Regions from separate parts of the Rossellomorea vietnamensis genome, predicted to be linked through region 3. Evidence: riboswitches for the same ligand, from Rfam matches in the RefSeq annotation. Region 3 holds a riboswitch; each other region holds the start of a gene.
The links. A riboswitch is a leader RNA that binds a small molecule or an ion and turns the genes downstream of it on or off. The one in region 3 is predicted to bind S-adenosylmethionine.
Positions count from the first base shown of each region.

Region 1: it holds a riboswitch for S-adenosylmethionine, as region 3 does, so the genes downstream of both, N5C46_RS03460 (Fur-regulated basic protein FbpA) here and N5C46_RS17600 (O-acetylhomoserine aminocarboxypropyltransferase/cysteine synthase family protein) in region 3, are expected to answer to the same signal.
Region 2: it holds a riboswitch for S-adenosylmethionine, as region 3 does, so the genes downstream of both, mmuP (S-methylmethionine permease) here and N5C46_RS17600 (O-acetylhomoserine aminocarboxypropyltransferase/cysteine synthase family protein) in region 3, are expected to answer to the same signal.
Region 4: it holds a riboswitch for S-adenosylmethionine, as region 3 does, so the genes downstream of both, N5C46_RS18510 (methionine ABC transporter ATP-binding protein) here and N5C46_RS17600 (O-acetylhomoserine aminocarboxypropyltransferase/cysteine synthase family protein) in region 3, are expected to answer to the same signal.

Region 1 is NZ_CP104558.1:634,266-641,763, reverse strand. Features, by position in the region: gene N5C46_RS03470 (flavin monoamine oxidase family protein) at 1-945, shown strand, start outside; gene spoIIP (stage II sporulation protein P) at 1,119-2,282, shown strand; gene N5C46_RS03460 (Fur-regulated basic protein FbpA) at 2,357-2,572, opposite strand; SAM riboswitch class I at 2,678-2,785, opposite strand; gene N5C46_RS03455 (protoporphyrinogen oxidase) at 2,990-4,378, shown strand; gene N5C46_RS03450 (aminoglycoside adenylyltransferase domain-containing protein) at 4,548-5,390, shown strand; gene N5C46_RS03445 (STAS domain-containing protein) at 5,432-6,451, opposite strand; gene N5C46_RS03440 (SDR family NAD(P)-dependent oxidoreductase) at 6,662-7,423, opposite strand.
Region 2 is NZ_CP104558.1:1,739,315-1,746,812, reverse strand. Features, by position in the region: gene N5C46_RS08965 (zinc-binding dehydrogenase) at 1-773, shown strand, start outside; gene N5C46_RS08960 (cysteine hydrolase family protein) at 958-1,530, shown strand; gene N5C46_RS08955 (TetR/AcrR family transcriptional regulator) at 1,677-2,306, shown strand; gene N5C46_RS08950 (ABC transporter ATP-binding protein) at 2,309-3,010, shown strand; gene N5C46_RS08945 (ABC transporter permease) at 3,010-5,226, shown strand; gene nei (endonuclease VIII) at 5,290-6,126, opposite strand; SAM riboswitch class I at 6,266-6,372, shown strand; gene mmuP (S-methylmethionine permease) at 6,465-7,498, shown strand, end outside.
Region 3 is NZ_CP104558.1:3,446,175-3,453,672, reverse strand. Features, by position in the region: gene N5C46_RS17610 (S41 family peptidase) at 1-74, opposite strand, end outside; gene metX (homoserine O-acetyltransferase MetX) at 238-1,311, opposite strand; gene N5C46_RS17600 (O-acetylhomoserine aminocarboxypropyltransferase/cysteine synthase family protein) at 1,376-2,671, opposite strand; SAM riboswitch class I at 2,820-2,938, opposite strand; gene N5C46_RS17595 (trans-sulfuration enzyme family protein) at 3,027-4,166, opposite strand; gene N5C46_RS17590 (DUF302 domain-containing protein) at 4,292-4,672, opposite strand; gene N5C46_RS17585 (peroxiredoxin family protein) at 4,755-5,336, opposite strand; gene N5C46_RS17580 (hypothetical protein) at 5,329-5,949, opposite strand; gene N5C46_RS17575 (HAMP domain-containing sensor histidine kinase) at 5,971-7,023, opposite strand; gene N5C46_RS17570 (response regulator transcription factor) at 7,016-7,498, opposite strand, start outside.
Region 4 is NZ_CP104558.1:3,624,845-3,632,342, forward strand. Features, by position in the region: gene N5C46_RS18465 (acyl-CoA dehydrogenase FadE) at 1-690, shown strand, start outside; gene N5C46_RS18470 (SDR family NAD(P)-dependent oxidoreductase) at 836-1,615, shown strand; gene N5C46_RS18475 (ArsR/SmtB family transcription factor) at 1,647-1,949, shown strand; gene N5C46_RS18480 (arsenate reductase family protein) at 2,063-2,419, shown strand; gene gcvH (glycine cleavage system protein GcvH) at 2,548-2,931, shown strand; gene N5C46_RS18490 (YusG family protein) at 3,025-3,261, shown strand; gene N5C46_RS18495 (toprim domain-containing protein) at 3,439-3,798, shown strand; gene N5C46_RS18500 (thioredoxin family protein) at 3,801-4,127, shown strand; gene N5C46_RS18505 (SCP2 sterol-binding domain-containing protein) at 4,357-4,707, shown strand; SAM riboswitch class I at 4,820-4,926, shown strand; gene N5C46_RS18510 (methionine ABC transporter ATP-binding protein) at 5,078-6,100, shown strand; gene N5C46_RS18515 (methionine ABC transporter permease) at 6,097-6,765, shown strand; gene N5C46_RS18520 (MetQ/NlpA family ABC transporter substrate-binding protein) at 6,781-7,498, shown strand, end outside.

The sequences.
Region 1 (7,498 bases), 1.7 Mb from region 3:
AAATTAATTAAGCAATACTCGAATTATTCAGTAGGGCAATTCCTGTCCAACAACCCGTTCGGAAAATCCTTATCGTTGAATGCCATCCGGAAAATAAATGTCATCCTCGGGATCGAAGGATTTCCGGAGTTTTCATTTGTTGATATATTAAAAGATATTATATTTCCTATCTTTAGAAAAGAGACGAAGTTTTATGAAATAAGAGGTGGGAATGACCGATTGCCGTATTCATTAATGGATGAGCTACAGTCCAATATTTTCATGAATCAAAAAGTGACCCGTATTATTCAGTCTGAATCAGGTGTCGTCGTTCAAACGGTTAACCCCTTGGACGGAACGGGGAGGGAGTATCAAGCTGACTATGTGATTGTCACTGTTCCTTTTACCGTATTTCAATTTATTGATGTCGTCCCCTATAACTCGATTTCTTTCAAAAAATGGCAGGCGATCCGTGAAGTGACCAATATTCCTTCTGTAAAAATCGGTATCGAGTTCAGAAGTCGCTTCTGGGAGGAAATGAATTACGGAAACATTGTATCCGATCTTCCCACCCGATTTACTTATATGCCCAGTCATGACATAGGGAGCAGCAAACCTGGTGTGATGCTGGCAAGCTACAGTTGGGGTCAAAACGCTCTCTTATGGAATAGTAAATCGAAGGAAGCAATCATTTCAGAAGTGTTGAAGGATCTATCCAGGGTTTATGGAAATCGGGTTTATACAGAACTACTGAATTATTTTGTTTATAATTGGAGCAGAAATCCTTTCTCGGCAGGATGTTTCACTCTATATACACCGGGTCAGGCAGCTGACATCGGCGATTATGTCCGGACACCCGAAGGAAGGATCCATTTTGCAGGGGAACACACCTCTTCTTTTCATGGTTGGATAGAAGGTGCGGTGGAGTCCGGTATAAGGGCTGCACATGAAGTGAATGGGCGATAAACCAAAAACGCATCTCATCATGCGTTTTTTTTCGTTCAGGTCGTTTTAGAAAAGTGATTTTCCATTTATGTCCTGTCCTATAGGAAATCAGACCGAATCCTGAAAAAACCTTCTACTCTATCGACACTCTGCATAAAGTTAACTATTAAATACTTTATATAGGGGTACTGATGATGTCGTATAAGTCTCGAAATAATAATAGCTTAGTCCCACTAGTATTCGTATCTATGAAAGCCGTAATCCGGGTAGTGTTGATAGGGATCATCATGATGTATGTAATGGTGTGGCTGATTTCATCGACGGCCATTAAATTGAGGGTGGACAGCCTTTTCTATACTTCGGTATCAGAGCTTGTTCCGAAAGAGACATTCCTTATGCTTCTGTCACAGGAAATGACGGGTTTGCGCATCGAGAATAAAGAGGCCATGAATACCGACTTTGATTGGTTGGAAAGCGTGACGAATGTATCTCTGCTTGACCCCAGGAGTCTATTTGGAAGGGAAATCCCTGGAATCGAAAATTATCATACGCATATAGCCGTTGCCGGAAAAGGGACGGACATTACCAATTTACCTAATGAGTCGCCAGCGCCAACGGAGGACCAGCTGAAGGATCAGGAAATCGATCAGAACCAAGTCGATCAAGCCAATCACAATTCAGGTGACGGTGTGCAGGAAATCGAAGAAAAGTCCGTGTTCATTTATCACTCCCACAGCTGGGAAGCCTTTAGCCCACTGATCAAAAACAATGATTCAAAAGATCCGGCCAGTACCAATGAAAAAGTCAATGTCATTGCGGTTGGTTCCAAATTGAAACAGGAACTCGAATCAAGAGGAATCGGGGCGGTCCAGGATAAGACAGATGTAAACCAAGCGTTAAAAAATAAATCATGGACATATTTTGAATCCTACAAGTTAACCAGGGGACTGGTTCAGGAAGCCCTCGCGCAAGATGACAATCTAACCTATTTAATAGATATTCACCGGGATTCCCAGCCTCGAAACATTACGACCAAAACGATCAATGGTAAGAACTACGCCCGACTATTCTTCATTGTAGGAAAAGAAAATAAGAACTTTGAAAAGAACCTGAAAATCGCGAAAGAATTGAATGCTAAATTAGAGGAGAAGTACCCTGGTATCAGCAGGGGGGTTTTCGTTAAAACAAAAGCAGAAGGAAACGGGGTTTATAATCAGGATTTAACAGAACGGGCTATGCTCCTTGAGTTTGGTGGGGTCGAAAATAACTTAGTGGAATTATATAATTCCACCGAAGCATTTGCGGAAATCTTTGCAGCTTATTATAAGAAGGATGCTGTTGAGGTAAATGCTCAATAACTATAGAAATGACGTGAGCCATAGGCCCGCGTCATTTTTTTGTTTGGCGATTTCCGAGAAGATAAACCAGGCTTCTAACTGGTTAGATTCGTGCAATTCTTCCAGTGAATAGAGCCGACATCACTATGAGGATGGCAATCCTTCTGAATAAAGTGATATTCATCCTCAAGTTCTCTAAGTGTCAGCTCAAATAATTGTTTATTACCTTTTTTGAAAATGTTATGGACAATCAATTTGTTAATTAACTCATTTCTTTTTTTATTGATTGCTTCTTGGAGATTTTCTCCCATTATGATCACTCCTCTTATAATGTAAATAAACAGAGGAAGAGACTTTTTAATGTAATTAAGCCTACTTCCTAGTAAGATAAGAAGAAGGCTTGAATGGAAAACTTCAACTTATCTTTCAAGCTTAACGCTTGTGGAATTAGCACAGTTTTCTAGAAAATAGAATCTGTTGCTGAGGTATCATCGGGCCAGTCCCTCTACCTCTCTGGATAAGTGGCTATGTGGTTATCAGAATTCTATTATATGTTATATCAAACTATTCCTAGTTGTCAACTTTGAATTAGACATGAAGCTAGGGTCAATGAATGATGCCATATCCTAATTACATGCCATATTCCTTTTTCCGACACAGTTTCTTTTTCTAATCCGTTTAAAACATGATAATCTGTATACATACACGTAATTAATGGAGTGGATGGTATGAAGAAAGTGGTTATCGTAGGTGGGGGCATTACAGGCTTAACAGCTCTCTATTACCTGCAAAAAATGTCCAGGGAACAAAACCTGGATATTGAGTCCGTGTTAATTGAACGGGATCAACAGCTCGGTGGTAAGATCAGGACGGTAACGGAAGGTGACTTTATTATGGAAGCTGGCGCAGATTCCATTGTAGCCCGTAATGAGGGAGTACTTCCATTGGTTGATGAACTTCAACTTCAAAACGAACTCGTCTATAACGAAACAGGAACATCTTACATATACACAAATGGCGAACTGCATAGAATACCTCCTGACACGATCTTCGGTATTCCCATGAGCGTAGAAGCACTTAATGAAAGCACACTGATTTCTGAAGCCGGAAAGAAAGCGGCTCTTTCTGACCTGGAGACGGAAAATACTGTATTCACGAAGGAAAGTTCCATCGGAGAATTTCTGGAAGCATTTCTCGGAAAGGAACTTGTGGAAAATCAAATTGCACCTGTATTATCAGGAGTTTATTCGGGTAACTTGTATAAACTGACCATGGCTTCGACTCTTCCATATCTTCTTGATTATAAAAATGAATATGGAAGCATTATCAAAGGATTATCTGCGAACAAGCAGAGATTCAAAGGGTCTTCCAATAAAAAGTTTATTTCCTTTAGACATGGACTATCCACCATTATCGACCGTCTGGAAGAAAAGTGCGCTGATGCCACGATCCTAAAAGGAACTGAGACAAAAAATCTCCATATGAGTGCTGACAAATATGAGCTCACGTTAAAAGGTCATGAAAGCATCCAAGCAGATGCGGTCATATTTGCAACACCACATGATGTGACTCAACAGATCCTAAATCACAATTATTTAGACAATGATTTTAATACTCTAAGGAACTCTTCCTTGATCTCGATTTATCTGGGATTCAATGTTCCTGACGAAGAGCTACCGGCTGATGGTACAGGGTTTATTGTTTCCAAAGGCAGTGAAGTGAAGTGCGATGCATGTACATGGACGAGCCGGAAATGGAAACACACATCCCGGAAACACAATCTCCTGGTAAGACTCTTTTATAAGAGCACGAGTACTCATTACGAGCAGTTAAAGAATTTGAAAGAGGACGAACTGACCAGGGTGGCACTGGATGATATAAAGAAGAGCGTCGGAATCAATGCAGATCCCATTTCAGTGGAAGTGACCGATTGGAAAGAATTAATGCCGAATTATCATCTTTCGCATAATCAGGCCGTACAGGCTTTGGAGCAGATGCTCTCAACTAAAATGCCAAGAGTGAAACTGGCAGGAGCCTCCTACTACGGCGTGGGGATAGGCGCCTGTATTCAGAACGGGAAGAAAACAGCTGAATCGATAATAGAAGACTTCATGTAAGAAGCTTGACCTCAGAGAGGTCAAGCTTCTTTTGAAGTTCAAAAATATAATTATCAACAAAATGAAAGTATCTATTGAATACCCTTCCAATATTTGAAATAATTGGTTATTGGGGAATGGAGATTCCAGAGCTCCTTGCACAAAATCATTCAATGGGGGAAAACATGACATGACAAACGTACCGAGAATCGTACAAAGCGTACTGGAGGAGTATATTCGATTATTCAATACATATTTGCCGGAAACCCTCGAAGGAATGTATTTACACGGGTCCATTGCCCTGGGAGCATTTGTGAATGATTCGAGTGATATAGATTTTATTACCGTCACCAACCGTCGACTAACCACAGAGGATTCGGAGGCACTTAATCATATTCATTTAACACTACAGCAAACGTTTCCAAAACCGGAAATGGACGGGGTATATATTTTAAAAGAAGATTTCGGGAATAGGGGTCCAACCTGTGAAGATGATACCGAACTATATGCATACTATAATAATGGTGAATTGAACTTTGGAGAATATTTCAATTTTAACCCTGTCACATGGTATTTAGTGAAGCATAACGAGTTGAGGATTGTAGGACCTGAAATCCCTTCAACTTTTTCAGGACCATCCTCAGAAGAATTGTACCAATATGTCCTGCATAATATGAATACGTATTGGGCTGGAAGACTTCGTTCCTTCGAAGAATCTCTAGATGAGGTAAAGCATTATCCCACCTCTATGATTGATGCTGAAATAGAGTGGTCGGTCCTTGGTATTCTTCGTCAATTTTACACATTGAAAGAAGCGTCGATCATTTCCAAGCAAGGTGCCGGTCAGTATGGATTGCAAGAGATTCCTGAAGAGTGGCATAGCCTTATTAGGGAAGCGATGAACATCCGTTCAGGCTTGGAAGGAATTAATACAGACTCAAATGAGATTCGGGTCAAGCAGACCATAATGTTTTTAAAATATGTGATAGTCCTTTGCAATGAGCAGAATATGGAACATCCTATTCAACGCTAGGGTACAAGTAAAAGGCAGGAAATCATCCTGCCTATTTACTCTTACACCTTCTTGATGATCTCCATACCTAATTGATCGAGCGCGTAGTTGATTCCCTGTTGCAGGATTGAAAAGCAGGGAATATGGTTCATCCGATAGCCCCTCTGTGTGACCTTAATACTCAGTTCAGAAGAAATCCCCACAAGTAGACACTTAGTTCCCAATAGGGAGGCTGCACTTACGAATTTCTGAATGAAAGATAACGTATAATCATCCACCCTGCTGAGACTGGTCAAATCGATGATCAGGAATTCAGCTTTGTAACGCGGCAGATTGAGAAGTGTTTTATTCAGCAATTCTTCAGCTCGAATTTCATTATAGCGACCTACAAGAGGGACCACGAGAATCGAGTCCAATACAGGAATGATTGGTGAAGAGATTTCTTTGATGATCTCGGATAACACTTCGGTTCTCTGCTTCGTAATGCGATCCAATTCTTCTTGGGCTGCTAAGGTTTGCTCTTCCATTAGAGCATTGACATTCAAGGAAGGAGAAATATCGGATGGGAAAAACTCATATACGCTACAGTCGTCACCACTGATCTGGCTTTTGACCACCCGGTACCAAACTTTGGAGCCGAATATTCCAGTCAGCACACCAGCCCAATGACCTGGCATGAATGTTCCTTCTTCTTCTTTCCCCTGTGCAACATTCACTTTATACTCCCATCCATTACAAAATTGCACGACTGCCTTTTTTTCTTCAATGGAATACGATAAGATTTCTGTAATTCCCCAACCGGCCGTTACATATGTGTTAGGGAGTTTATCCAGGATTTCTTCCGGTTTCCCGATGGATTTTAAGTAAAAGTCACTGACGATCAGGCCGGTTCGGTAGCCTGCCGTCTCAAGGACCAATCTTGCCTCTTTTTCCCCGGCTATTTCCTCGATGGAATCGATCAGCGTTTTAAACGCTGTATTAACCCAAAATAATACAACCTCATCATTTTCAAATGTTATGGATCCCTTATCCAAATCCCAATCAAATAATGAACCATTCACATCAATATCATACTTTGCCATCACATTAACCCCCATCGATACCAGAATAGATTTTTTATGTATTATTAAGTCAAATACTTCTCTTTTACCCCAATCAAATATTACCTAAACCATAAAATTAGGAAGTATAGATCAAAGGGGAAATGGGGGAATTATGTATGTCATGATTACGGGAAGAAATGACAGTACCACGAAGAAAATCCTTCGTGATACTGTAAGAAGATTAGGTAACTATTTAGATGTCCGATTGGCATATGGATAAATAGGATCCATTAGATTGAACTCATATGTCTCTCCATTAACAATCCCCACCACTTTGTCACTGTCATACAGATCCAACATGAATTGTGCCATTTCCTTTGCTGTATGATATTGCGGCACAGTGCCATCATAATTGAAATCAGGTACATCAAATGATCGTTGGGCGAACTCTGTTTCTGTCGCTGCTGGTGCCAATACTTTCGCTTTCATCTGAGAACCTTTTGAAGCAAGCTCCTGTGCGAGCCCTTCGGTGAATGCACTCACATAGAACTTCGTAGCACAATAGGTTACGGCATCCGCAACAATTGTGTATCCACCCCCTGAAGAAACATTGATCAGTTGAGTACCGGCTACATGTTCATAATCTCTTACAAATAGGGAAGATAATAAGGTCAATGCCTCTATATTAAGGTTCAACATATTTTGGATTTTTGTAAGATTCTGCTCAGATATGGAATCGAAGTTCCCAAATCCGGCATTGTTAATCAACGTTTGAATCTGGTATTGTTTCAAGTTTTCATAAAGTTGGTAGACGTTCTCACTGATGGACAAATCGACAGGCATGATTATGACATCAACCTCTGGGTATGCAGCCTTAATCTCATCTTTCAGCTCACTTAATTTTTCCTCTCGTCTGGCAACAGCTATGATATTCTTCCCTCTGGCTGCGAAGGCTAGTGATGCCTCGTAGCCGATTCCCGAGCTTGCTCCGGTAATGACTGTATAGTTCATATTTTCTCCTCCTGACTATTTATGTTACACTACAATCCTAAAACTTAGAGTGGACTCTAAGTCAACTGTTTATGC
Region 2 (7,498 bases), 1.7 Mb from region 3:
CCATGCTGGGTAAAGATGTTGTTCTGTTCCCCTTCACTTCAAGCGGCGTGGAAGGAAGCGAACATATATCCGACGATATGTCATTCATCGGCTCCGAATATGACGGGGGATATGCTGAATACGTCGTCTGGCCTTCGGAACTTTGTTATGATATGCCTCTCTCCACATATGAAGAAAGTGCCGTGTTTTCCGTCAGCGGTTTGACGGCATGGCATATGGTGGAACAGATTAAGGCTCAGCCTTCGGAAACGATCGTCGTCACAGGTGCCAACGGCGGTGTAGGATCATTGAATGTTCAAATTGCTTCCAGGGTATTCGGAGCAAAGGTCATTGCCATAGTAGGAGACTTGGCTTTGGAAGACAGGATGAAAGAGCTTGGTGCCACACACGTATTGTCCTATAAGTCGGCAAATCTTGCCGGGGAAATACTTGATGTAAATGGAGGGCCTGTCGATTCCGTGTTGGATGTAGTAGGGGATGCACTATTCGAAACCTCCCTTGAAGTCTTGAAAAAAGGGGGAAAATTCTGTATATCCGGATCAGCCGGTGGTCAGAAAACACAACTCGACTTCAGAACCCTTTATTTAAAACATATCACGTTTTATGGGTCGGTGTTAGGGACAAGAGTAGAGTTCGAACGTATGCTTGATGCAATCTCTGAAGGGAAAATCAAGCCGGTCATTGATCGGACGTTCCCACTCGAGCAAGCCAGTGAAGCACAAACCTATTTTAAACATTCAGGAAAACTGGGGAAGATCGTCCTGCTTCCCTGATATACACGTGATAAAGCTCGGAGTCCTATGTGATTCCGGGCTATTTTTTACTGTGTTAAAGGATTGTACGGGGGCTAAGCCGAACTATACATATATAGACTTTAAAGGGGGCGGTTCATGATGAAAAAGATGACCGAACGACATCCATATAAAAGAGGACTTAAATCGTAAAGGGGTTTTATATGTGAAGCAGTCATTACTTGTCATTGATGTACAACAGGAGTTAGTGGAAGGAAACGAAAAGGAACAGGCGGTCTTTCAAAAAGAAAAACTGCTCGAGACTATCAACAGAGTGATCGGCAAGGCGAAGGAAGCGGACGCCCACATCGTCTTCATCAGGGATAAAGACGTCGCAGGTGGTACCGGCGAAGGGTTCGGGGTACATCGGGACCTTGAGATCCCGGATCATGCAGAGGTATTTGATAAGCTCGCTACCAACTCGTTTTACGGGACGCCGTTACTTTCCTTTTTAAAAGAAAAAGAAGTAGGGCATATCGTGATTGCGGGTTGTCAGACCGAGCACTGCATCGATACGGCTGTCCGTTATGCGACGGTAAGCGGATTCGATGTCACCCTGGTAGCTGACGGCCATTCCACCAAGGACTCACAAGCCTTGAAGGCGGAGCAAATCATTGCCCATCATAATGTCGCTTTAAGGGGTCATTACAATGTGGATCATTTTTCGGATGTAAGGCCATCCAATGAGGAACTGTTCCAGCCAAAGCATGATGAGTATCGGAAGGAATATGGAATGTAGAAAGTACGAGCCCGCTTCATTTGATGAAGTGGGCTTTGTTATGTCATGGACAAGCACGGTTTGACAATCAATATTCTTCCAGTTAAAATATGAATGTATTCATAAATGAACGCGTTCATATTTTTATAATCAAAGGAGCATTGATCATGGCAGGATTACGTGAAGATAAAAAACGGCAAACCCAGCTAAACATCATGGAATCAGCAAAGAACATTTTTTCTCAAAAGGGATTCGAAACGGCTTCCATGGTTGAAATAGCGAAGGATGCAGGAGTGGGGACCGGTACCATCTACAATTATTTTCCTTCTAAGGGGTCTTTGCTATTGCGGATTTTCACTGAAGAAGCGGAGGGGATGAAAGAAGCGCTTCAAGATCCGTTTTCCTCAGAAGATGGTGGAGATCTGGTAGAAAGTGTGGTTGGTGCCATGCAGGGATTTGCAGCATTTTTTCAGCATTATCCGAAAGCATTTTGGCGCGAGCTTTTTCACGTGATGACGGGAGAAGTGGAAGAGAGCATCCGGTTGAGACAGGGGTTATTCGGCATTGATGAAGAGATGATGAAGTGGGTCATGTATTTAATCGAAAGGCATTCGGATTGCTTTGCCGTAAAGGTCGATCCGGAAGAAGCGGCTTATGCCATCTATAGTGCCGCCATGTCCGATACGATGTTCTATATGTATAACGAAGAAATGGATCATCAAGCGTACAAGGAGCAATTGGCGAGGCACATCCGATTTTTATTTGAAGGAAAAATGAAACCGGGAAAGAAGGAATGAACATGAGCATCTTGAGCATCAATGGAGTTCATAAAACCTATCAAAGCGGCCAAACGACCTTTCAGGCACTGACGGATATTCATGTAGAGGTGGAGGAGGGGGAGATTGTCGTCATCCTCGGTCCCTCGGGTTCAGGGAAGTCCACATTGTTGAATGCCATTGGAGGCATTGATGCAATTGATTCAGGGAGCATTGTGGTCAATAAGAAAAACATCGGCCGATTGAGTGACCGAGAGCTTGTGGATTATAGAAGGGAAGACGTTGGCTTTGTCTTTCAAATGTATAATCTGATCCCGAATTTAACGGTCTATGAAAATATCGAATTGACGGCGAATATCAGCCGGGAGTCAATGTCTATTCCGGAGGTGATTCATGCTGTTGGATTGTCGGGGATGGAGGAACGCTTTCCCCGGGAATTAAGCGGAGGGCAGCAGCAAAGAGTCTCGATCGCCCGTGCCGTCGTGAAAGCTCCGAAACTATTATTATGTGATGAACCGACTGGAGCATTGGATTCGGTCACATCGAAAGAAATTCTGCAGTTGATCGAGAAAGTGAATAAAGAATTTAACACGACAGTCCTGATCATCACCCACAACCAGGCAATCAAAAGCATGGCGAACCGGGTCATCACATTGAAAGATGGAAAGGTAGAATCCGACTTTGTCAATGAACATCAAACCTCCGCTGAAGGGGTTGAGTGGTGATGCCTCTTCGGAAAAAGCTGTTTCGGACCATAATAGAAAAAAAGGCGCAGTTCTTTTCAGCGTGGTGTCTGATTGTCATCAGCTCCATCGTGTTTTACGCATTCACAGTAGCCGGAGCGAATCTCATTGATAATCTCCAAATATTTTTTACCGAGAATAAAGTAGAAGATGCTCAGTTCATGACCCAGCAGCCTTTGAATGAAATCGAAGAAATTGAAAATCAGAGTGGCGCGGTAATCGAGCAAAGGATGGCAATTGATCTTCCATATAGTAAAGATTCGACTCTCAGGTTGTTGGGTGAGACGGATGATCTCAATCTCCCCACTGTAGTGGAAGGGGAAAAGCTATCGTCGGACCGTGATATATTAGTGGATAAAGGTTTCGCCAAAGCTCATGATGTGGCGATTGGAAACATGGTTGAACTGGGAGGGGAAACGTTCCATGTTACAGGCTATATGGCTATTCCGGATTACATCTATCCATTAAAGGATGAAGCAGGCTTCCTGAAAAACCCTGATGCATTCGGTGTCGCCGTCGTGAAACCATCTGTTTTATCACAGTGGGAAAATCACCGGATTTACTATAGTGTCCGTCTATCGGATGTTTCCCCGGAAGAACTGAAAAAGCAAATCAATCAAACGAATCAGATCATTAAATGGACGGATAAAAAAGATAATAATCGCATTTCCTTCATCAAAGGGGATATTGCCGGTGTCAAAAAGATGGGGCAATTTCTTCCGATCGGTATTTTATTCATTAGTATGGTGATCATTCTTATATTATTGTGGCGCTTAATGAAGAAGGAATATGTACAGATCGGTACATTGTATGCCCTCGGCTACAGGAAAAAGGAAATTATCCGTCATTATCTTTCTTACGCCGGAATTCTTGCTACCACAGGAAGCGTGGTCGGTACGATCCTTGGCTGGATATTCCTGCATCCATTGCTATCCACTTTCGCGGCTTATTATAATCTGCCCGTACTGGATGTGAAACTGCATGTGGGTTATTTACTTGTGAGTATCTTCCTGCCACTTGTGCTGTTCCTCCCGTTCACCTATTACTTGGTTCACCGTGTCTTGAAGATCCCGCCGGTGAGTTTGATAAAAGGTGGAGAACGAAAGGTCAAAGTGAGCAGGATGGAGCGGTTGTTTAAAATGAAGAAGCTGCCGTTCCACCGGAAATTCGTGATTAGGGAAATCATGAGAAACCTTCCCAGGGCACTGTTTTTGATCATAGGTGTGATGTTTGCGACATTATTATTGTTGTTCGGATTCGTCACCAAGAATTCGATGGAGTTTCTCGTGACCGATAATTTTCAACAAGTATACGACTATGAGTATAGCTATCTATTCAATGCTCCCAAGACCAAAGAGCCTGACTCTGGACAGGTGGGATCCGTGGCACCATTTACCACAGATGAGGAGAGCGTGATGATCACTGGCCTAAAGCCGGATAATACAGCCATTCGATTGCAGGATGCAAGCGGGGAAAGGCTTACATTCGATTCGGTGGTCATGAATAAATCACTCTCAGATAAATTAGGGGTTCAAGAGGGGGATTCGATTCATGTAACAAATGAATTGACGGACAAATCCTTTACTCTCACCATTGATCACATCGCTGAATCCTATCTTGGAAATATGATCTATATGCCCCTCGATGAATTCAACCGATTAAATGATTATCCGTCGGGAAGTTATACGGAAATTTATTCAAACAAAGAACTCCACTTGTCGGAAGATCAGATTGTCTCGATGACAAAGTCATCCGATACGATTGACGGTTTCAAGGAAATGATCAAGCCGTTGAACTATGGTGTGGCAGCGATTGCCTTTGTTGCGGCGATCATTGCGGTAATCATCATCTATATATTGATTTCATTATTAATCGAGGAAAATTCATTCAAAATTTCACTCATGAAAGTCATCGGCTACCGGGAGAAGTCGATCATGAACATGATGATCGGCTATAACATTTGGTTTATCATCCTTGGGTATGCGATAGGCATTCCCGTGACGATATTCTCGATTTCAGCCTTTATGAATTCCATCACTTCAGAAATGAATGTGACGATTCCTGTCAGGCTGGATTGGATGAGTGTCATTATCAGTTTCATCATCATGATCCTATCGTATTATGTTTCCCTGTGGCTGAATCGCCGGAAAGTAAAAGGGATATCGATGAAAGAAGCGATTAACCGGAGTACGGAATAGAATCTGTGGTTTGACGTTAAAAAGTTAAAAGGGAACGTGGCATTAAGATTGCCACGTTCCCTTTTATTTATCGTTCGATCCTTGACAAACCGGACAATGGTAAAGTCTTCTTGAAGCGGCTCCGGCTACCGTCTTCTCGATTTCGCTTCCACAGATGAAGCAAGATTCCCCTTCACGGTTAAAGACCCAGTGACGATAGCGGGATCGCTTCACACCTTTGTCTTTCAGTTTCTGAGCAAGGACGGGATCATTGGTGATACCTCCAGTTTCATACGATTGCTTTACTAAATCCATCATCGCATGGGCAGCTTTGTTTAATTGATCTTCAGTACAGTCGACAGGCCTGAAGGAAGGATGTATGCCGGCAATAAACATAATTTCTGATCGCAAATAATTCCCGATTCCGGCGACAAAACCTTGATCAAGCAATAAAATCGACCATTTCCGGTTTCGGAATCTTTTGTCCTTCATCCGTCCAACCAGCTCATCTATGGATACCTCTTCGCTTAAAAGGTCTGGCCCGACTTTTGAGATGAATGGGTGAGATGGCACCTCTTCATCTCTGAGAACCTCGATATCCGACGCGCTATAGAGAAGGGCGGATTTTTTCTCGTTATGAAGGGCTAATCGAAGCTGGCGATTTGTTTTCGGGTAATTGTAGGTGTTTCTGATATACCATTTTCCGTAAAGTTGATTGTGGGAGTAGATGGTGTATCCATTGTCAAAGCGGATGAGCATGGCTTTTCCTTTCGTATCGACTCTTGTCACGTTAGACCCCTTCAGCAGTTCTCCATAGTCCTTTAAATGAGGGAAGGCAAAATAAACATCTTCCACTGTTTTATTTATAAGAGCACGCTCAACGTTATCGGCTGCTCTTCTGATTTCTGGACCTTCTGGCATGGCGGTTTCTCCTTTTTTACAATAGTTGTTCCCTAATTATACCTTCATGTAACCATTGGATGGGTTGGGCTACATTATCGGTTTCAGGGTCTTGACATTATTCCGATATATTGATAGAGTTTTAAAAAATCAAAATATTTTCTTATCCAGAGAGGTGGAGGGACTGGCCCTTTGAAGCCTCAGCAACAGGTCTGCGAAGATACTGTGCTAATTCCAGCGGGTGATTCAAACCCTGATAGATAGGAGCAATCTTTTATTTGTCGGTGACGCACTCGTTCAGGGTGCGTTTTTTGTTTGTTCACTCATTCCTCAATTAACTTAGAAGGAAGGGTGTTTGTATGGAAAACGCAGGACAGAGTTTCAAAAGAAAGATGAAGACACGGCATTTAGTGATGCTGAGTCTTGGAGGGGTGATCGGAACCGGGCTTTTCTTGAGTTCGGGTTATACCATTCATCAGGCTGGTCCATTTGGGACGATCCTTGCATATTTAATCGGTGCGCTGGTGGTGTATCTAGTGATGCTGTGTTTAGGCGAGCTATCTGTCCATATGCCGGAGACCGGATCCTTTCATAGTTATGCTGCAAAATTCATTGGTCCGGGGACCGGTTATACAGTGGGCTGGTTATATTGGCTGACATGGACGGTGGCATTGGGGTCGGAGTTCACGGCGGCCGGCTTGATGATGCAGCGCTGGTTCCCTTCGATTAGTGTATGGATTTGGAGCGCGGTCTTCGCTGCGTTGATTTTTTTCCTTAATGCATTGTCGGTGCGTTTTTTTGCTGAATCTGAATTTTGGTTTTCTTTAGTGAAAGTGATTGCGATTGTGGGGTTTATTGTGATTGGGGCAGGGGCGATATTCGGGTTCATCCCCCTTGGTCATTCAGAGCCCGTTCCATTTTTCTCGAATATCACCGATTCAGGGTTATTTCCGAACGGGGCATTTGCCATCTTGATGACCATGCTTGCCGTGAATTTTGCTTTTTCAGGAACAGAACTGATCGGAGTAGCGGCGGGAGAAACAGAGAATCCATCCAGATCGATTCCTAAAGCCATCCGCACTACGCTTGTGAGATTGATTCTCTTTTATGTAGGGACGATTGTCGTGTTATCTGCATTATTACCGAGCCAGTCAGCCGGTGTATTGGAAAGCCCTTTTGTCGCAGTGCTTGGACGGATTGGAATTCCTTTTGCCGCAGATATCATGAATTTTGTCATTATCACGGCTATCTTATCAGCGGCAAACTCAGGTCTGTATGCTTCTTCCCGAATGCTATGGTCTCTGGCTGATAAGCAAACGATCTCCCCGATTTTCGCTAAATTGACTGATAGGGGGATCCCTCTTAATGCGATTGTGTGTAGCATGCTTGGAGG
Region 3 (7,498 bases):
CCATACATTCCTCCTGCACCGATCAACATGCTAATGATGATGGTGATGATGAGCTTTCTGCCCGTCCACTCCATATATTCCCCTCCAGCTTGTCGTTTGTTTATGGTATGGATGAGAGCAGCGTCCACTTTCCCATCCAACGAAAAAAGACACCACACAAAAACGCGCTTAGGCGGTGCGATGTCTTTGCTTATCTAACTATATGCCGGAGGGGGACGAGTTATGATTGGCAGCGGATTATTTCATACCCGTCACGATTTTTTGATCTTGGTGATTTTTCAGATGAGAAGAGATGATCCCTCCCCATTTCTCGAATTCCACAAGGAACCCGTCATGACCGAATGCTGTCGGGATAAAGTAATGTTCACCCTTAGGCACTTGTAGTGTGAATTCCTTTAAATACTGTGGAGAATAGATCAAATCACCCTCATAGCTGATCGAGACCAGCTCGCACGGATAGGAATCGGCGACCATTTCCGATCCTCCCCTTCCCCTCCCGATGTCATGGGTATTCATCGCTTTCAGGAGGGTAAGATAGCTGTTCGGATCAAATCGCTTTCCCAGTTTCTTTCCTTGATAATCAAGATAGCTTTCCACATTGTACTGCTCATTGGTCCTCACCCGCTGGAAGCGCCTGTCAAACAACTCCTGTGTACGATAGGTCACCATCCCGACCATCCTGGCAATCTCAAGCCCTTTTAATATGGAACCGTGAGGATAGTGGCCATTTTGAAATTCGGGATCCCCTTCAATTGCTGTGATCCCGATATGATTGAAGGCGAGACCGTAATCATTCAATGCCGGTGAGACGGCGAGGGCGAATACCTTATTGATATATGTCGGATACAGGGCCCCCCACTCCAATGCCTGCATTCCACCCAGCGAGCCGCCGATCACCGCTTCAATCCTTTCGACGGAGAGTTGTTGGAGTGCTTCATATTGGGAGTGGACCATGTCCCGTATGGTAATGTGGGGGAAGTCCGGGCCGTATCGTCCTCCGGTTTCCAGATCCGTGGACGTCGGTCCAGTACTTCCTTCACATCCCCCTAACACATTGAAAGCAATCACATTGTATAGATCGGTATCAATGTAGGATCCTGGTCCGACCAGTCCATCCCACCAGCCCTGATCCTCACTCGTTCCCTTCACAATATGGGTGCCGGTGAGGGCATGGCATACGAGGATGACGGGACCGTCCTTATTCCCGGTCCGTTCATAGGCCAGATTTATATTGTATAACGTGGTGCCTGACTCTAAGGTGAGGGATGGGACGGTAATGGAGCTTACTTCATAAGAGTATGAGTTCTCCATTCCTCCACCTCCTTTTTTGGTGTTGTTTGGGGTCATGGGCCCCCCCGGTGAAAACAGTTATTTTTTATACCCTCGACGTTTCTAAAGCCACTTCAATCGCATGATCCAGATCCTCGATCAAATCCTTCGCAGATTCCAAACCGACGGAAAGTCTTACAAGGTCCTCGGTGACACCTGTGGCCCGGATTTCCTCATCGTTCAATTGCTGATGAGTCGTGGAGGCTGGATGGATGATCAGTGACTTCGCATCCCCCACATTGGCAACATGGGACCAGAGGGAAATATTGTCGACGACTTTACGTCCTGAATCCCTGCCCCCTTTGATTCCAAAGACGACGATGGATCCCGCTCCATTTTTCAAATATTTTTGAGCAAGAGCGTGGGATGGATGCTGTGGGAGACCTGGATAAGAAACCCAGGCAACTCCGCTGTGCTGATTTAAGTGTTCCGCAATCTTAAAGGCATTCTCCGTGTGACGTTCGATGCGGAGATGCAGGGTTTCCAGTCCCTGCAACAGCAGAAATGCGTTTTGTGGACTTAAGCACGCCCCGAGATCCCGAAGCAGCTGCACCCTTAATTTTGTGATGAAAGCGGCCGCTCCCACATCTTGTGCGTAGCGAAGTCCGTTATAACTTCTATCTTCTTCTGTAAATCCAGGGAACTTCTCATGATTCCAATCAAACTTCCCACCGTCGATGACGACTCCACCAATGGCCGTACCATGGCCGCCGATCCACTTCGTCGCGGAGTGTATGACGATGTCAGCTCCCCACTCAATCGGCTTGCACACATATGGCGTGGCAAATGTGTTATCGATGATGAGCGGGATATGATGGTCATGGGCCACTTTCGCCACCGACTCGATGTCCAGGACGTGCAGGCTCGGATTTCCGATCGTCTCGGCGAATACCGCTTTCGTTTTCGGCGTGATCGCTTTTCGGAAATTCTCTGGATCAGTCGGATCGACGAAATGAACCTTGATTCCGTATTTCGGAAGGGTCGTAGAGAATAAATTGTACGTTCCGCCGTACAGATTGGTGGCTGCCACGATTTCATCCCCTGCACCGGCTATATTCAGGATGGAAAGAGAAATGGCGGCCATCCCGGATGATACACCCAAGGCTCCGATTCCCCCTTCTAAAAGGGCGAGGCGCTTCTCGAGGACGTCGACTGTCGGGTTCATGATACGGGTATAGATGTTTCCCGGTTCTTCAAGGGCGAATAGCTTTGCGGCGTGATCGCTGTTGTCGAACACGTAGGATGTCGTTTGATAGATGGGTACCGCCCTTGAGCCTGTAGTTGGGTCCGGCTCCTGGCCGCCGTGAAGAAGAAGTGTGTCGAAATCGAATGATTTTGTCATTTGGAATTCCTCCTAATTGTTTTGGTTTTGGGATTCTGTTGAACTAAGATACTGAAAAACCGAAGAAGAATAGGTACCTAGGAAGCGAGAAGAGGATAAAATAAAAAACCCTCTTCCTAAGAAGAGGGTCTAATTGAATAGGGTCCTCCTCTTATCTTTCAGGCAGATCGCCTGCAGGAATTAGCACCTTTTCATGTGACGCACAGTGCGTACATGAAGGTTGCCGGGTTTCATCGGGCCTAGTCCCTCCACCTCTCTGGATAAGAGCATTTAATTGTCAATGTGAAAAATTCATGCGTTGAGATGAATTATAAAGGGTAACCAGCCTCAACGTCAAGACCATTTTCAGAATTTTTTATTTTTTAACAGAAGCTGCTATTGCCTCGTTGAATTGAGAAACGATATCTCCCCCATCCTCGATACCTAACGATATGCGCACCACATGGGTGTTGATGCCTAGTTTTTCCTGCGCTTCTTTCGGAAGGGCACGATGAGAGGTTCCAAGCGGATAGGAAACCGTTGTTTCCACGCCGGCCAGGGACGGGATGATTTTGATCCATCCAAGGGACTTGAAGAATGTGCTGATATCGCAGCTGGCATCGAGTTCGATGGTGACGATCGCCCCATTCCCTTTATCGGATAGATCAGTTGGATAATAGACCCTCTTCACCTGCTCATTGCTGCGCAGTTCATCTGCAAGTGTTCCCGCGTTCTGAGCCTGGGTCCCCACCCGAAGTGCCAATGTTTTCGCCCCCCGGCATGTGAGCCATGCTTCAAATGGACTTAGGTTCGAACCGATGTTGACGACCTTCTCTCTTGCCTTTTGCACAAGCTCTTCTTTTCCGACTACGACCCCCGCTGTGATATCGCTATGCCCGCCGATATACTTCGTAGCGCTGTGAGCGACCAGATCGACTCCTTCAAGGTAGGGCTGACGCAGAAATGGTGTGGCGAATGTATTGTCGATCATCGATTTCAGGTTATGCTTTTCGGCAAGAGCTACCATTCTTGAAATATCCTCTACCCGCATAAATGGATTGGTTACCGTCTCACTGTAGAGAAGTTTGGTGTCGGGAGTAAGTGCTGCCTCGATTTCCTCCTCACTCGTGAAATCGACAAAGGAGGTCGAAATACCGAATGATTTCAGCTCTTCTTTCAGCATATGGAAAGTGCCTCCGTATAAATCCTCCGCCGCAACAATATGGTCCCCTGCCTGAACAACGGCAAGGATACCAACCAGGATTGCCGACAATCCGGAAGACGTGGCGACACCCGCAGGAGCTCCTTCAAGTTCTGCCACCATCTTCCCAAGTTCATCCGTGTTCGGATTACCCGTCCTTGAATAAAGATAAGGAGACTTCCCTTCATAGAAACCCTCAAGTTCCTCCAGAGACGTAAAAGAAAAAGCAGACGTCTGGTAGATCGGTGTTGTCTTACTACGGATTTCCTCTGTTCCTTTCAGCTGACTATGTACGACCTTGGTGGTGAATTTCATTTCACTTTCATCCTTCCTGAATCTATGTATTTTTAAAAGTGTATCATATTCAGAAGATTGTGAGGAGTATGAGTTAATGGGAGGCAAAAAAAGAACCCGCCGCTTTTTGCAACAGGTTCAAATCGTCAGACGTTTTCTAAACACCCGATCAGGCGATTTTCGATTTCCAACGCCAATCGTTTTAATTCATCGTTATCTACCATTTCAATCAGCTTGCTGGGCTTTGCCATCCCGATCTTCGTCGTTCCCTTTTCTGTGTATACCGTCACTTTACAAGGCAGGAAATAGCTGACGAGCATGCTTTCTTCCAGCACCTTTTTCGCTTCGTGGGGATTACATACTTCCAGGACAACTACTTCTTCGTTAAAATCCAGCCCTTTATCCTGAAGCTTGGCGGCCAGGTCAAGATTCCACAGAACCCCGAAGCTTTCTTCTTTCAAGGATGCCTCTACTGCTGATACGGCATCCTTCACATTCATTGAAACGTCTTTTGTGTAGTGGAACATTTTGATCCTCCTTTTGGGTTATGGTTACTTATACCTCATAGCGTATAAAACGAAACGTCCTGTCAGAGGTCCGTCCCTCCCATTATTCCATCCCTCCGACCATTTTACCCATCATTTCTTCGTTCATGGGGCCGACGATTTTGTGCTGGATGAGGCCGTTTGTATCGATCATGTAAGTGGTCGGGATCGTGAATGCCCGGTACTCGTCTCCGATATCCCCTTTCTCATCCATGAGAATGGGGAAAGTGAGTTCGTAGCCGTCGACAAATTGCTGGACTGCCTTCTCCCCATCATCCTGTGAGGTCAAATTGACGGCAAGGATTTCGACATTCTCTTTTTTCGCGTTTTTTTCGTAATACTGTTCCATATGGGGCATTTCCGCTTTACATGGCGGGCACCAGGTGGCCCAGAAATTCAGGATCACTTTCTTGCCTTGATAGTCAGACAGCTTTACTTCTTCCCCTTCCAACGTGGATAAGGTAAAGTCCGGTGCACGATCCCCTTTGGTGAGTCCCTGCTTGGCATCAGAAAGGTCCATGGATTCCTTGGCCAACTGGGCAGCCTCTTCTTTTGCCTTTTTTTCCTGTTGATCCTGGAACAAATTCACAAGGAAGATTCCGATCAGCAGTGCGACGATCGCCAGAGCAAAATTTCGTTTATTCACTTTTAGTTTTCCTCCTTACCGTTAAAAGAAAGATGAGACCGATCATCATCACTAAATACGACCAGGTGGTGACGGATAATTCGAAGCCGCCGATCAAAGTGTGAAGCAATAATTGGAAAAGGGTGAACAAAACGAATATCTGCCCACTCCACATCCTTCCATCAGATCCAGCTGATTTTTTCACCCCAAAATAAACCATCATCAGATTGAGAACGGACTGAATACCCGCTAAAAGAAAGTCATCATGGAGCATATGTAAGACAACCTCAAAGACAAGTACCGTAGTCATCCATGAAATGATAGGGGTAGATGGACAATCGACTTTCCTGAAAAAGATATACAGGAGAACAGCCGCCAAGCCTAACCAATACCCCATGATCCCTCCGTGAAAATAGAGAATCGTAAAGGGGTGCTTGATGACCGTTTGAAAGTCGATCACAATCACACTCAATTTCCAGACTAGTATAAAAATCAAAATGGCATTCGAATACCAGTCACTGGCCTTTCGATTCCAGAAGAAAAGGAATAAGAAAGTCAGTACGAATGAGGCGATGATGGCCCCCCATGAGGAGGGGAATGTAAAGGAACCGATCGTGTACCATTGCTCTGTCATGTATTATCCTCGAATCATTCGTTATTTGGGAAGTCGTATCTCAAAGGTATGATGAAGACCATCGGTTGCAAGGGAAAGATCTCCTCCATGGGCAAGTACGATCTCTTTTGCTATGGCCAGTCCGAGTCCTGTTCCGCCTGTCAAAGGCGACCTCGAAGGATCAACACGATAGAAGCGTTCAAAGATCAGCTCGCTTTCTTCAACAGGAATCCTTTTTCCTTCATGGGAAAACCGGATCACATAAGATCCCTCCTCAACACAGCTTTCTATCCTTACCTTCTTCCCATTGTCGTAATCCACAATATTTTGAAGGAGATTGCTCAGGACTTGATTAAGTCCATCAATGCTTCCCTCCAACGTGAAAGGTTCAAGAGTGTCATCCACCATGATCCCTTTTTCAAGGAATTTAATATGAAAGATGGTGATCCGCCTCTTTATCAGCTGATGAATCAAAATTTTATCCCTTTTGAAGTCTTTCATTTCCCCGTCGGATGTCCATTGATTGATCCGGGCGAGTTGTTCCAGCAATCGTTCGATCCGGGTTGTTTCTTCCTGAAGGGAACGATACATTTCTTGATCGCCTTTTACAATTCCTTTTTCAAGGCCTTCGAGGTATCCTGATAAATTGGTCAAGGGAGTTCTTAATTCATGGGACAGATCTTTTAATAACCGGTTTTGCTTTGATTTTACGCGAGCCGTCCGTTCTGTTAAATCATTGAAGGCATCATTCAGCTCTTTCACCTCATAAATCAGAGGATTCTTCAGTCGCTTAGGGTGATTTCCTTTTTTCAATTCTTGTGTTGCGGCTGTTAGTTTTTTCAATGGATGAATCAACCACTTTAATAAAAGGAAATGAAAGCCGCCGGCAAGAAGGAAGGCAAGAATGCTTACTTTCACCAAATATTGATTAAGCAGGATTTCCAGGTCCGTCCCTGTAATCTCTTGCTGATTGACGAGGGTGCAAGCATAGTTTTTGACCGTGAATCCAGCTATGGCGATGACAAGGGCAATGATGATTGTATTAAGAAAAGTCAACTGAGTGAATATCCCCCATACTTCTTTTCTTTTACGCATCGAACTTATACCCCATCCCTCTGACGGTTTGTATAAATGATTGATGGGTGATCGCTTGAAGTTTCTTTCGGAGGTGGCGGATATGGACATCGATCGTCCGTTCCGAAACAACTTTTTGATTCATATCATACAGGGCATCAAGAATCTGCTGCCTTGAAATCACTTGACCCGCATGGATCATTAAATATTCAAGGATCCTGAATTCAAAGGACGTTAATTCCAGGGTGTCGCCTTTATAGGTGACCTCTCCTTTCATCGGCTTCAGCGTCAATCCTTTTTTGCTGAGCTTTTGGCAGCGCGTCCCTGTTCTGCGAAGGACTGTGTCCACCCTTGTCACAAGTTCAGACGGACTGAACGGTTTTGTGACGTAATCATCCGCCCCGGCCTTCAATCCAAGGATTCTTTCATCCTCCGTCGTTTTGGCGGTCACAAAGATAATACCGATATCACTTTTCTCTTCTTCCCGAATCCATCT
Region 4 (7,498 bases), 180 kb from region 3:
ACGGAAGTACTGGATTATATCGTGGATGAAGGCGTTCAACTTCACGGTGGATATGGCTTCATGCAGGAATATGAAATTGAAAGAATGTATCGTGATTCCCGTATCAACCGCATCTTCGAAGGAACGAATGAAATCAACCGTCTTCTGGTTCCAGGAACATACCTTCGTAAAGCAATGAAGGGAGAGCTTCCATTACTTCAAAAAGCACAGGCTCTTCAAGAAGAGTTAATGATGCTTATGCCTGAAGAAGTAGGCGATGAGCCACTGGCACAAGAGAAGTACCTTGTGAAAAACGCGAAGAAAATCGGCTTGATGCTGGCTGGATTGGCTGCACAGAAATATGGTAAAGCCCTTGAAAAAGAGCAGGAGATCCTGGTGAACATTGCGGACATCGTGTCAGAGGCTTACGCAATGGAATCCGTTGTTCTTAGAACGGAAAAAGCGATTGAAAAAGGTGGCGTAGAGAAAGCGAAGCAAAAACTTCTCTATACACAAATCTTCTGTCAAGAAGCTTTCAACAAAATCGAACAGCATGCGAAAGAAACGCTTGTGGCAACTGAAACTGGTGACACACTGCGCATGATGCTGTCAGCTCTTCGTAAATTCACTCGTCACACTCCGATCAACGTGATCGCAGTGAAGCGTGAAGCTTCAGAAAAATTGATCGATGTAGAAAAATATGCACTGTAAGTAAAGCAGGGACGGACCTCCAAATTGGAGGTCCGTCCCTTTATATATATTCTCAACTTGACATCAATCGCACTGTCGATTACTATATGTTTAAACGTTTAAATGTTTAAGTGTTTAAACATACAAGAAAAGGTGGTAAGGATAGATGAATAAGACAGTTTTAATTACGGGTGCTTCAAGTGGTATCGGCCTGAAATTCAGCCATAAGTTTGCTGGCTCTGGTCATGATGTGATTTTAGTAGCGAGAAGTGAGGAAAAGCTCCTGGCTTTATCACAAGAAATCATGAATAAATACGGGGTGAAAGCGTACGTGTTTCTTTCCGATCTTTCGAAACCCCAAGCCTCAAAGAAGCTTTATGATGAAATCAAAGCACAAGGAATCAGAGTCGATATTCTCATCAATAACGCGGGATTCGGATTATTCGGGGAGTTTGAGGAAACGGAACTTTCCAAAGAGCTGGATATGATCCAAGTGAATATCACGGCCCTGACAGAGCTGAGTAAGTATATCGGGAAGGAAATGGTGAGCCGGAAGAATGGCCGTATATTAAACGTTGCGTCAACAGCGGCATTTCAGCCTGGCCCATTGATGGCCGTTTACTATGCAACTAAAGCGTATGTCCTGTCTTTCTCAGAAGCTTTGGCCAATGAGTGGGCCAGTCATGGGGTCAAAGTGACGGCTCTTTGTCCGGGTGCCACCGAAACAGGATTCAGTGACGCGGCCGAACTTCAGTCCTCTAAGCTCTTCCAGTCGGGTGTGATGAGTGTAGAAGAGGTGGTGGAAGAAGGATATAAACAAATGATGACAAAAGACAAAGTAGTGATCGTACCAGGCATGAAAAATCGGATGCTGACTCAGGCAATTCGATTCATGCCGCGTAAAATGGTCACGAATATTGTTCGGAAGGTACAGGAACGGGTATAATTGAATGTGAATGAGTGGAAGGGAGAAGGCTATGGGTCAAAAAGCAATCGATACATTCCGTGCTTGTATTCCATTATTTCAAGCGCTGAGTGATCCTTATCGTCAGGACATAATTTTACTTCTTGCCGAACAAGAACCTCTTACGGTCAATCAGATCACTGAAAATCTGACATTGTCCCGACCTGCTGTGTCCCATCACCTGAAGATCCTCAGAGATCAGCATCTGGTGTCACTGGAGCAAAAAGGAACACAGCGTTTCTATTCTCTTGAGCTGGACAACGCAACCGTCCTCCTTAAAGAATTGGTACAAACCGTTGAAAATCAATGTGAGTAATGTTCCGGAAAAAAAGGATACTAACGAATATTGTCGAATGTAAGAAATAGATTCACGGTGACCGGATGGGCAATACACCCCATTCGGTACCTACCAGGAAAGGTGGTGCAATGATGTCATTGACTTTTTATTCTTACCCAAAATGCGGTACATGCAAGAAAGCCAAAAAGTGGCTGGAGGACCAGGGTCTCTCCATAGATGAAATACATATTGTAGAAAACCCCCCGTCAAAAATGGAGCTTAAAAGCCTGTACGAAAAGAGTGGACTTCCTCTGAAGAAGTTTTTCAATACAAGCGGAAAAAAGTATCGCGAACTTGGCTTGAAAGAGAAAGTGAATTCAGCTTCTGACGATGAATTATTAGAAATCCTTTCCTCTGACGGGATGCTGATCAAACGTCCGGTCACAACGGATGGAAGCAAGGTGACCGTAGGTTTTAAAGAAGAAACGTTCGAGGAAACCTGGAAGTAAAAAAGGGTAAGGGATTTAATGATTGTGGACGATGAAAAAGTTTCATTATTCACACTTAGTTTTCTTGCTTTTTCGATGAAAAGTGTGTCAATATTAGGTTGTATAACTAGCATTTGGAGGGATAGAGAATGAGTACACCGAAAGAACTTCGTTATTCAGAAGAACACGAGTGGGTCAAAGTTGAAGGGGAAAATGTACGCGTAGGAATCACATCATTTGCACAATCTGAGCTGGGCGATATCGTATTCGTCGAGTTACCTGAAGTTGGAGATGAAATCAAAGCGGACGAGCCTTTCGGAAGTGTTGAATCGGTAAAGACCGTTTCTGAGCTTTACGCACCTGTTTCCGGTAAGGTTGTAGAAGTGAATGAAGAGCTGTCAGACAGCCCTGAGTTCGTGAACGAATCACCTTATGAAAAAGCATGGATGGTCGTTGTGGAACCAACAGACACTGGAGAAGTAGACAAGCTGATGACAGCTGAAGAGTATGATAAAATGATCAATGAAGGATAATTTCCACCCGGACACCTTGAGGATTTCTCAAGGTGTTTTGTTTTTCTTTTTGGGCATCATATGGGTATTCGCAAAAAGAAAGGATGAATACGCATGGTACTTGAACCAAAAAAATTAGATGTCACAAGCAGGGTGACAGGCAGGCTTAAAAATGGTGAAGTCGAATTATTCCTCGACGGTCAGCCAATCGGCAAAACGTCCCTGCCCCTTGATGGACTGACAATGGAACCGAACTTCGAAGCAAAAGAAAATAAGATTTATCAGAACTATACTTCCACCGAAGGTCATGATGCAAGGTACACGGATTGCGACGAAGGTGGATGGTGTTAAAGGTAACTAGCGGTGCCAGATTCGTGTATGGATCTGGCACCATTTCTATAAGCAGTGAAACAAACCACTTGCACTATTTTTTGTAAACGTGAGAAAATATGAGTAGAAAGTGGACATCATCTCTTGTTATCTGAATATACTATCCTAATCTTATTTCTGAAAGATAAGGTGATGATCATGATGGAACTTGACGAAAAGGTAATCATTGTCGAAGGTACAACAGACAAGCGGAAAGTAAGAGACATAATCAAAGAACCGATTGAAATTATTTGCACAAATGGAACGATCAGCATCACAAAAATGGACGAACTCATCGATGAGCTCTTTGAAAGGGATGTATACATCCTCGTCGATGCGGATGATGCAGGGGAGAAGTTACGTAAACAATTCAAGCGTGAATTCCCCGAGGCGGAACACCTTTATATCGACCGGATGTATAAGGAAGTGGCCGCAGCCCCGGAATATCATCTTGCCTCCGTTCTCATAGGTGCAAATATCGATGTGCATAAAGAATATCTTGGAAAAAGGATGATTTAGTTTTGTTGGAGGTAAGCCAGACAGAAGAATTAAACGAATCGATCAAATCCCATGCGTTGGAAGCCGTTTATCTATATACACCGATGTGTGGTACATGTCAGGTCGCGGGTAAAATGTTGGAAGTGGTCGAGAAACTCCCCCAGTCATTTCATTTTGTGAAGGCGAATCTGAACTATCTGCCCCAATTCGCCGAAGAACAATCCATTGAAAGCGTCCCCTGCCTTCTTTTATTTAAAGATGGACAGGAAATGGAAAGAATCTATGCCTTTCAATCCGTCCCATTCCTATACGAAACCATCAACAAAATCCAAAACAACCAGTGGGGATAAGAGACCTTTATGAAAGGTCTTTTTATTTTGTGGATTTTCTTTCTACAAACGAGGACATATTTCTTGGGAAATGTTTCGAATCCCATCATTTTTTGACTGGTCATCACCCAATTTCTTACTGTTCGACAAATAAGATAAACTCATTCAAAACATGTCGAGAATGTCTAAAAGGGAAAAATACCTAAAAGTGGAATTGATACTATATAGAAGTTTCACTGGGAGGGTATTCATGCGAATATATTTAGAGGAATTAGTAGATCAGTGTCATTCAAGGTATCACTTACGACTCTTGTTTCCGGACAGCCCATTTGTTCTTCAATTTCAATGTGAAAAGGAGCGTTATGCGATCTCCGTTTCAAACAGAGGTTGTGCTGTATTGCGTGATGGTAGCAGGCAATCGCATTTTGATATTAAGGGAAAAGAGAAGGACATGCTATCCCTACTAACAGGAGAAGAGCGATTGTCTCAACTGATTGAAAACGGCATCCTGGAAGTCAAGGGGGGATACCGCCAGCTGTTATTTGTAGAATCTATCCTCTGGCTGACAAGGTCCAGGGTCAAGGAACCCGTCCAAGTATGAAAAACGTGAGAAAAAAGAATTGACACATTTCTATTTTCGATGATAGAATCTCTCTTGTAGCAAATTTTCAGAGTCTTTAACAATTCAAAAAATTAAATAAATCGATACTTTACTCTTATTTAGAGAGGTGGAGGGACGTGCCCTATGAAGCCCGGCAACCGTCAATGAAAATTGAAATGGTGCCAATTCACTCAAAGCATTTGCTTTGAAAGATGAGAGAAAGGATAGTCCTATATATGATTATGCCTTTCTGCTTATCGCAGGAAGGCATTTTTTATTGTATACGAAAAGGCTGTGGGGATTGCCCGGTATGTGCAACTGTAATTCTTATTAAAAAGGTCGTTTTACTCAGAAAGAAGGTGGAGACAGCATGATTAGCATTTCAGATGTAAAAAAAATCTATCAATCAAAATCTGGCCCGATTTCAGCCGTTGATGGCGTCAACATCGACATTGGCCAAGGGGAAATTTTTGGAGTAATTGGCTATAGTGGGGCAGGGAAAAGTACGTTGATCCGAATGCTCAATGGACTTGAAGTTCCCACAAATGGAACCGTGAACGTAAATGGACAGATTGTTTCCAAAGTGAAAGGGAAAGATCTTCGGCAGGCGAGGCAATCGATAGGGATGATCTTTCAGCATTTCAATCTCCTTTGGTCGCGTACGGTACTTGAAAATATCCAGTTTCCATTAGAAATAGCCGGAGTTTCTAAGAAGGAGAGACTGCGAAGGGCCAATGAATTATTGGAGCTGGTGGGATTGGATGGAAGAGGAGACGCCTATCCATCCCAGTTGAGCGGTGGACAGAAACAGAGGGTCGGGATTGCAAGATCCCTTGCAAATAATCCCGACGTCCTTCTCTGTGACGAAGCCACCTCTGCTTTAGATCCGCAAACAACCGATTCCATCCTTGATTTATTGGTGGATATTAATAAACGTTTAGGTCTGACCATCGTCCTGATCACCCATGAAATGCATGTGATCAAAAAGATCTGCCATCGTGTGGCGGTCATGGAACAAGGGAAGGTGGTAGAACTTGGGGATGTTCTTGAGGTGTTCAGAAATCCTAAAGAGCAGGTGACGAAACGATTTGTGAGAGAAGTATCTCAAGTGGAAGAAACAGGGGAAACGATCGATCACCTATTGGCTCAGTATCCGAAAGGAAAAGTACTGAAATTCACCTTCGTTGGTGAATCGACTGAGCAACCGCTCATTACCAGCTTGATCCGACGATTCGACCTGGATGTCAATATCCTTCAAGGACAGATTTCCCAAACGCAAAAAGGGGCTTATGGTACGCTGTTCGTCCATCTTGATGGAAACGAAGAGACGGTTCAGGCAGCCGTTTCCTTCGCTGAGGAACAGATGGTCAAAGTGGAGGTGATCGGAGGATGATAGAAAATATATTTCCGAATGTGGACTGGGAGAAGATGTGGGAAGCGACTGTTGAAACCCTTTATATGACGGGGATGTCAGTCCTGATTACCTTCGTGGTAGGACTGATTCTTGGGATCCTTTTATTTCTTACATCCAAGGAAAATTTATGGGAAAACAAGCTTACATATACGGTGACCAGTGCAGTGGTCAATGTATTCCGCTCGATTCCGTTCATTATCCTGATTGTATTACTGATTCCATTTACAAAATTTTTATTGGATACCATCCGCGGGGCGAACGCGGCTCTTCCGGCCCTGATTATCGGAGCAGCACCGTTTTACGCACGCATGGTGGAAATTGCATTAAGAGAAGTGAACAAAGGCGTCATTGAAGCAGCGAAAGCGATGGGGGCGAAGACTAGCACGATCATATGGAAAGTGCTTATTCCCGAATCTCTTCCGGCTTTGGTTTCAGGTATCACGGTAACAGCCATCGCCCTGATGGGGTATACGGCAATGGCTGGTGTCATCGGTGCCGGGGGATTAGGAAACCTCGCTTACCTGGATGGTTTTCAACGGAGCAGGGAGGATGTAACCCTTGCTGCGACCATCATGATTTTACTCGTTGTATTTGCCATTCAAATCATTGGTGACTACTTCACAAATAAATTAGACAAACGATAAGAGGAGAGAAAACAGATGAAAAAATGGTTAGCAGGAATAGTAGTAGCAACAAGTATCTTTGGATTGGCAGCATGCGGGAGTGATTCCGGCTCCGGAAGCAGTGACGGGAAGGAATTAGTGGTAGGAGCGTCAAACGTTCCCCATGCGGAAATCCTTGAAAAAGTGAAACCGATTTTGGAAGATAAGGGGATCGACCTGCAAATTGAAACATATCAAGACTATATCCTTCCGAATAAAGACCTGGATAATGGTGATCTGGATGCGAACTATTTCCAAACCGTACCTTACATGGACTTGCAGATGAAAGAGAACGAATATGATTTCGTCAATGCAGGCGGAATTCATATCGAGCCAATCGGTGTGTATTCCAAAAAGTATAAATCTCTTGAGGACCTTCCTGAAGGTGCCACGATCTTGATGAGTAATTCCGTATCCGATCATGGCCGCATCCTTACATTATTAGAGAAAAAAGGTCTGATCACGTTAAAGGACGGCGTGGAAAATACACAGGCACAGCTTGAGGACATCAAAGAAAATCCAAAAAAACTGAAATTCGATTATGAGTACGAAGCAGCTCTCCTTCCGCAAATGTATGAAAATGAAGAAGGGGACGCAGTGGTGATCAACTCCAACTATGCCATAGATGCAGGCTTGAAACCCCTGGAGGACTCCATCGCCATCGAAGACAGCAACTCCCCATATGTGAACGTAATTGCTGTAAATAAAGGTGACG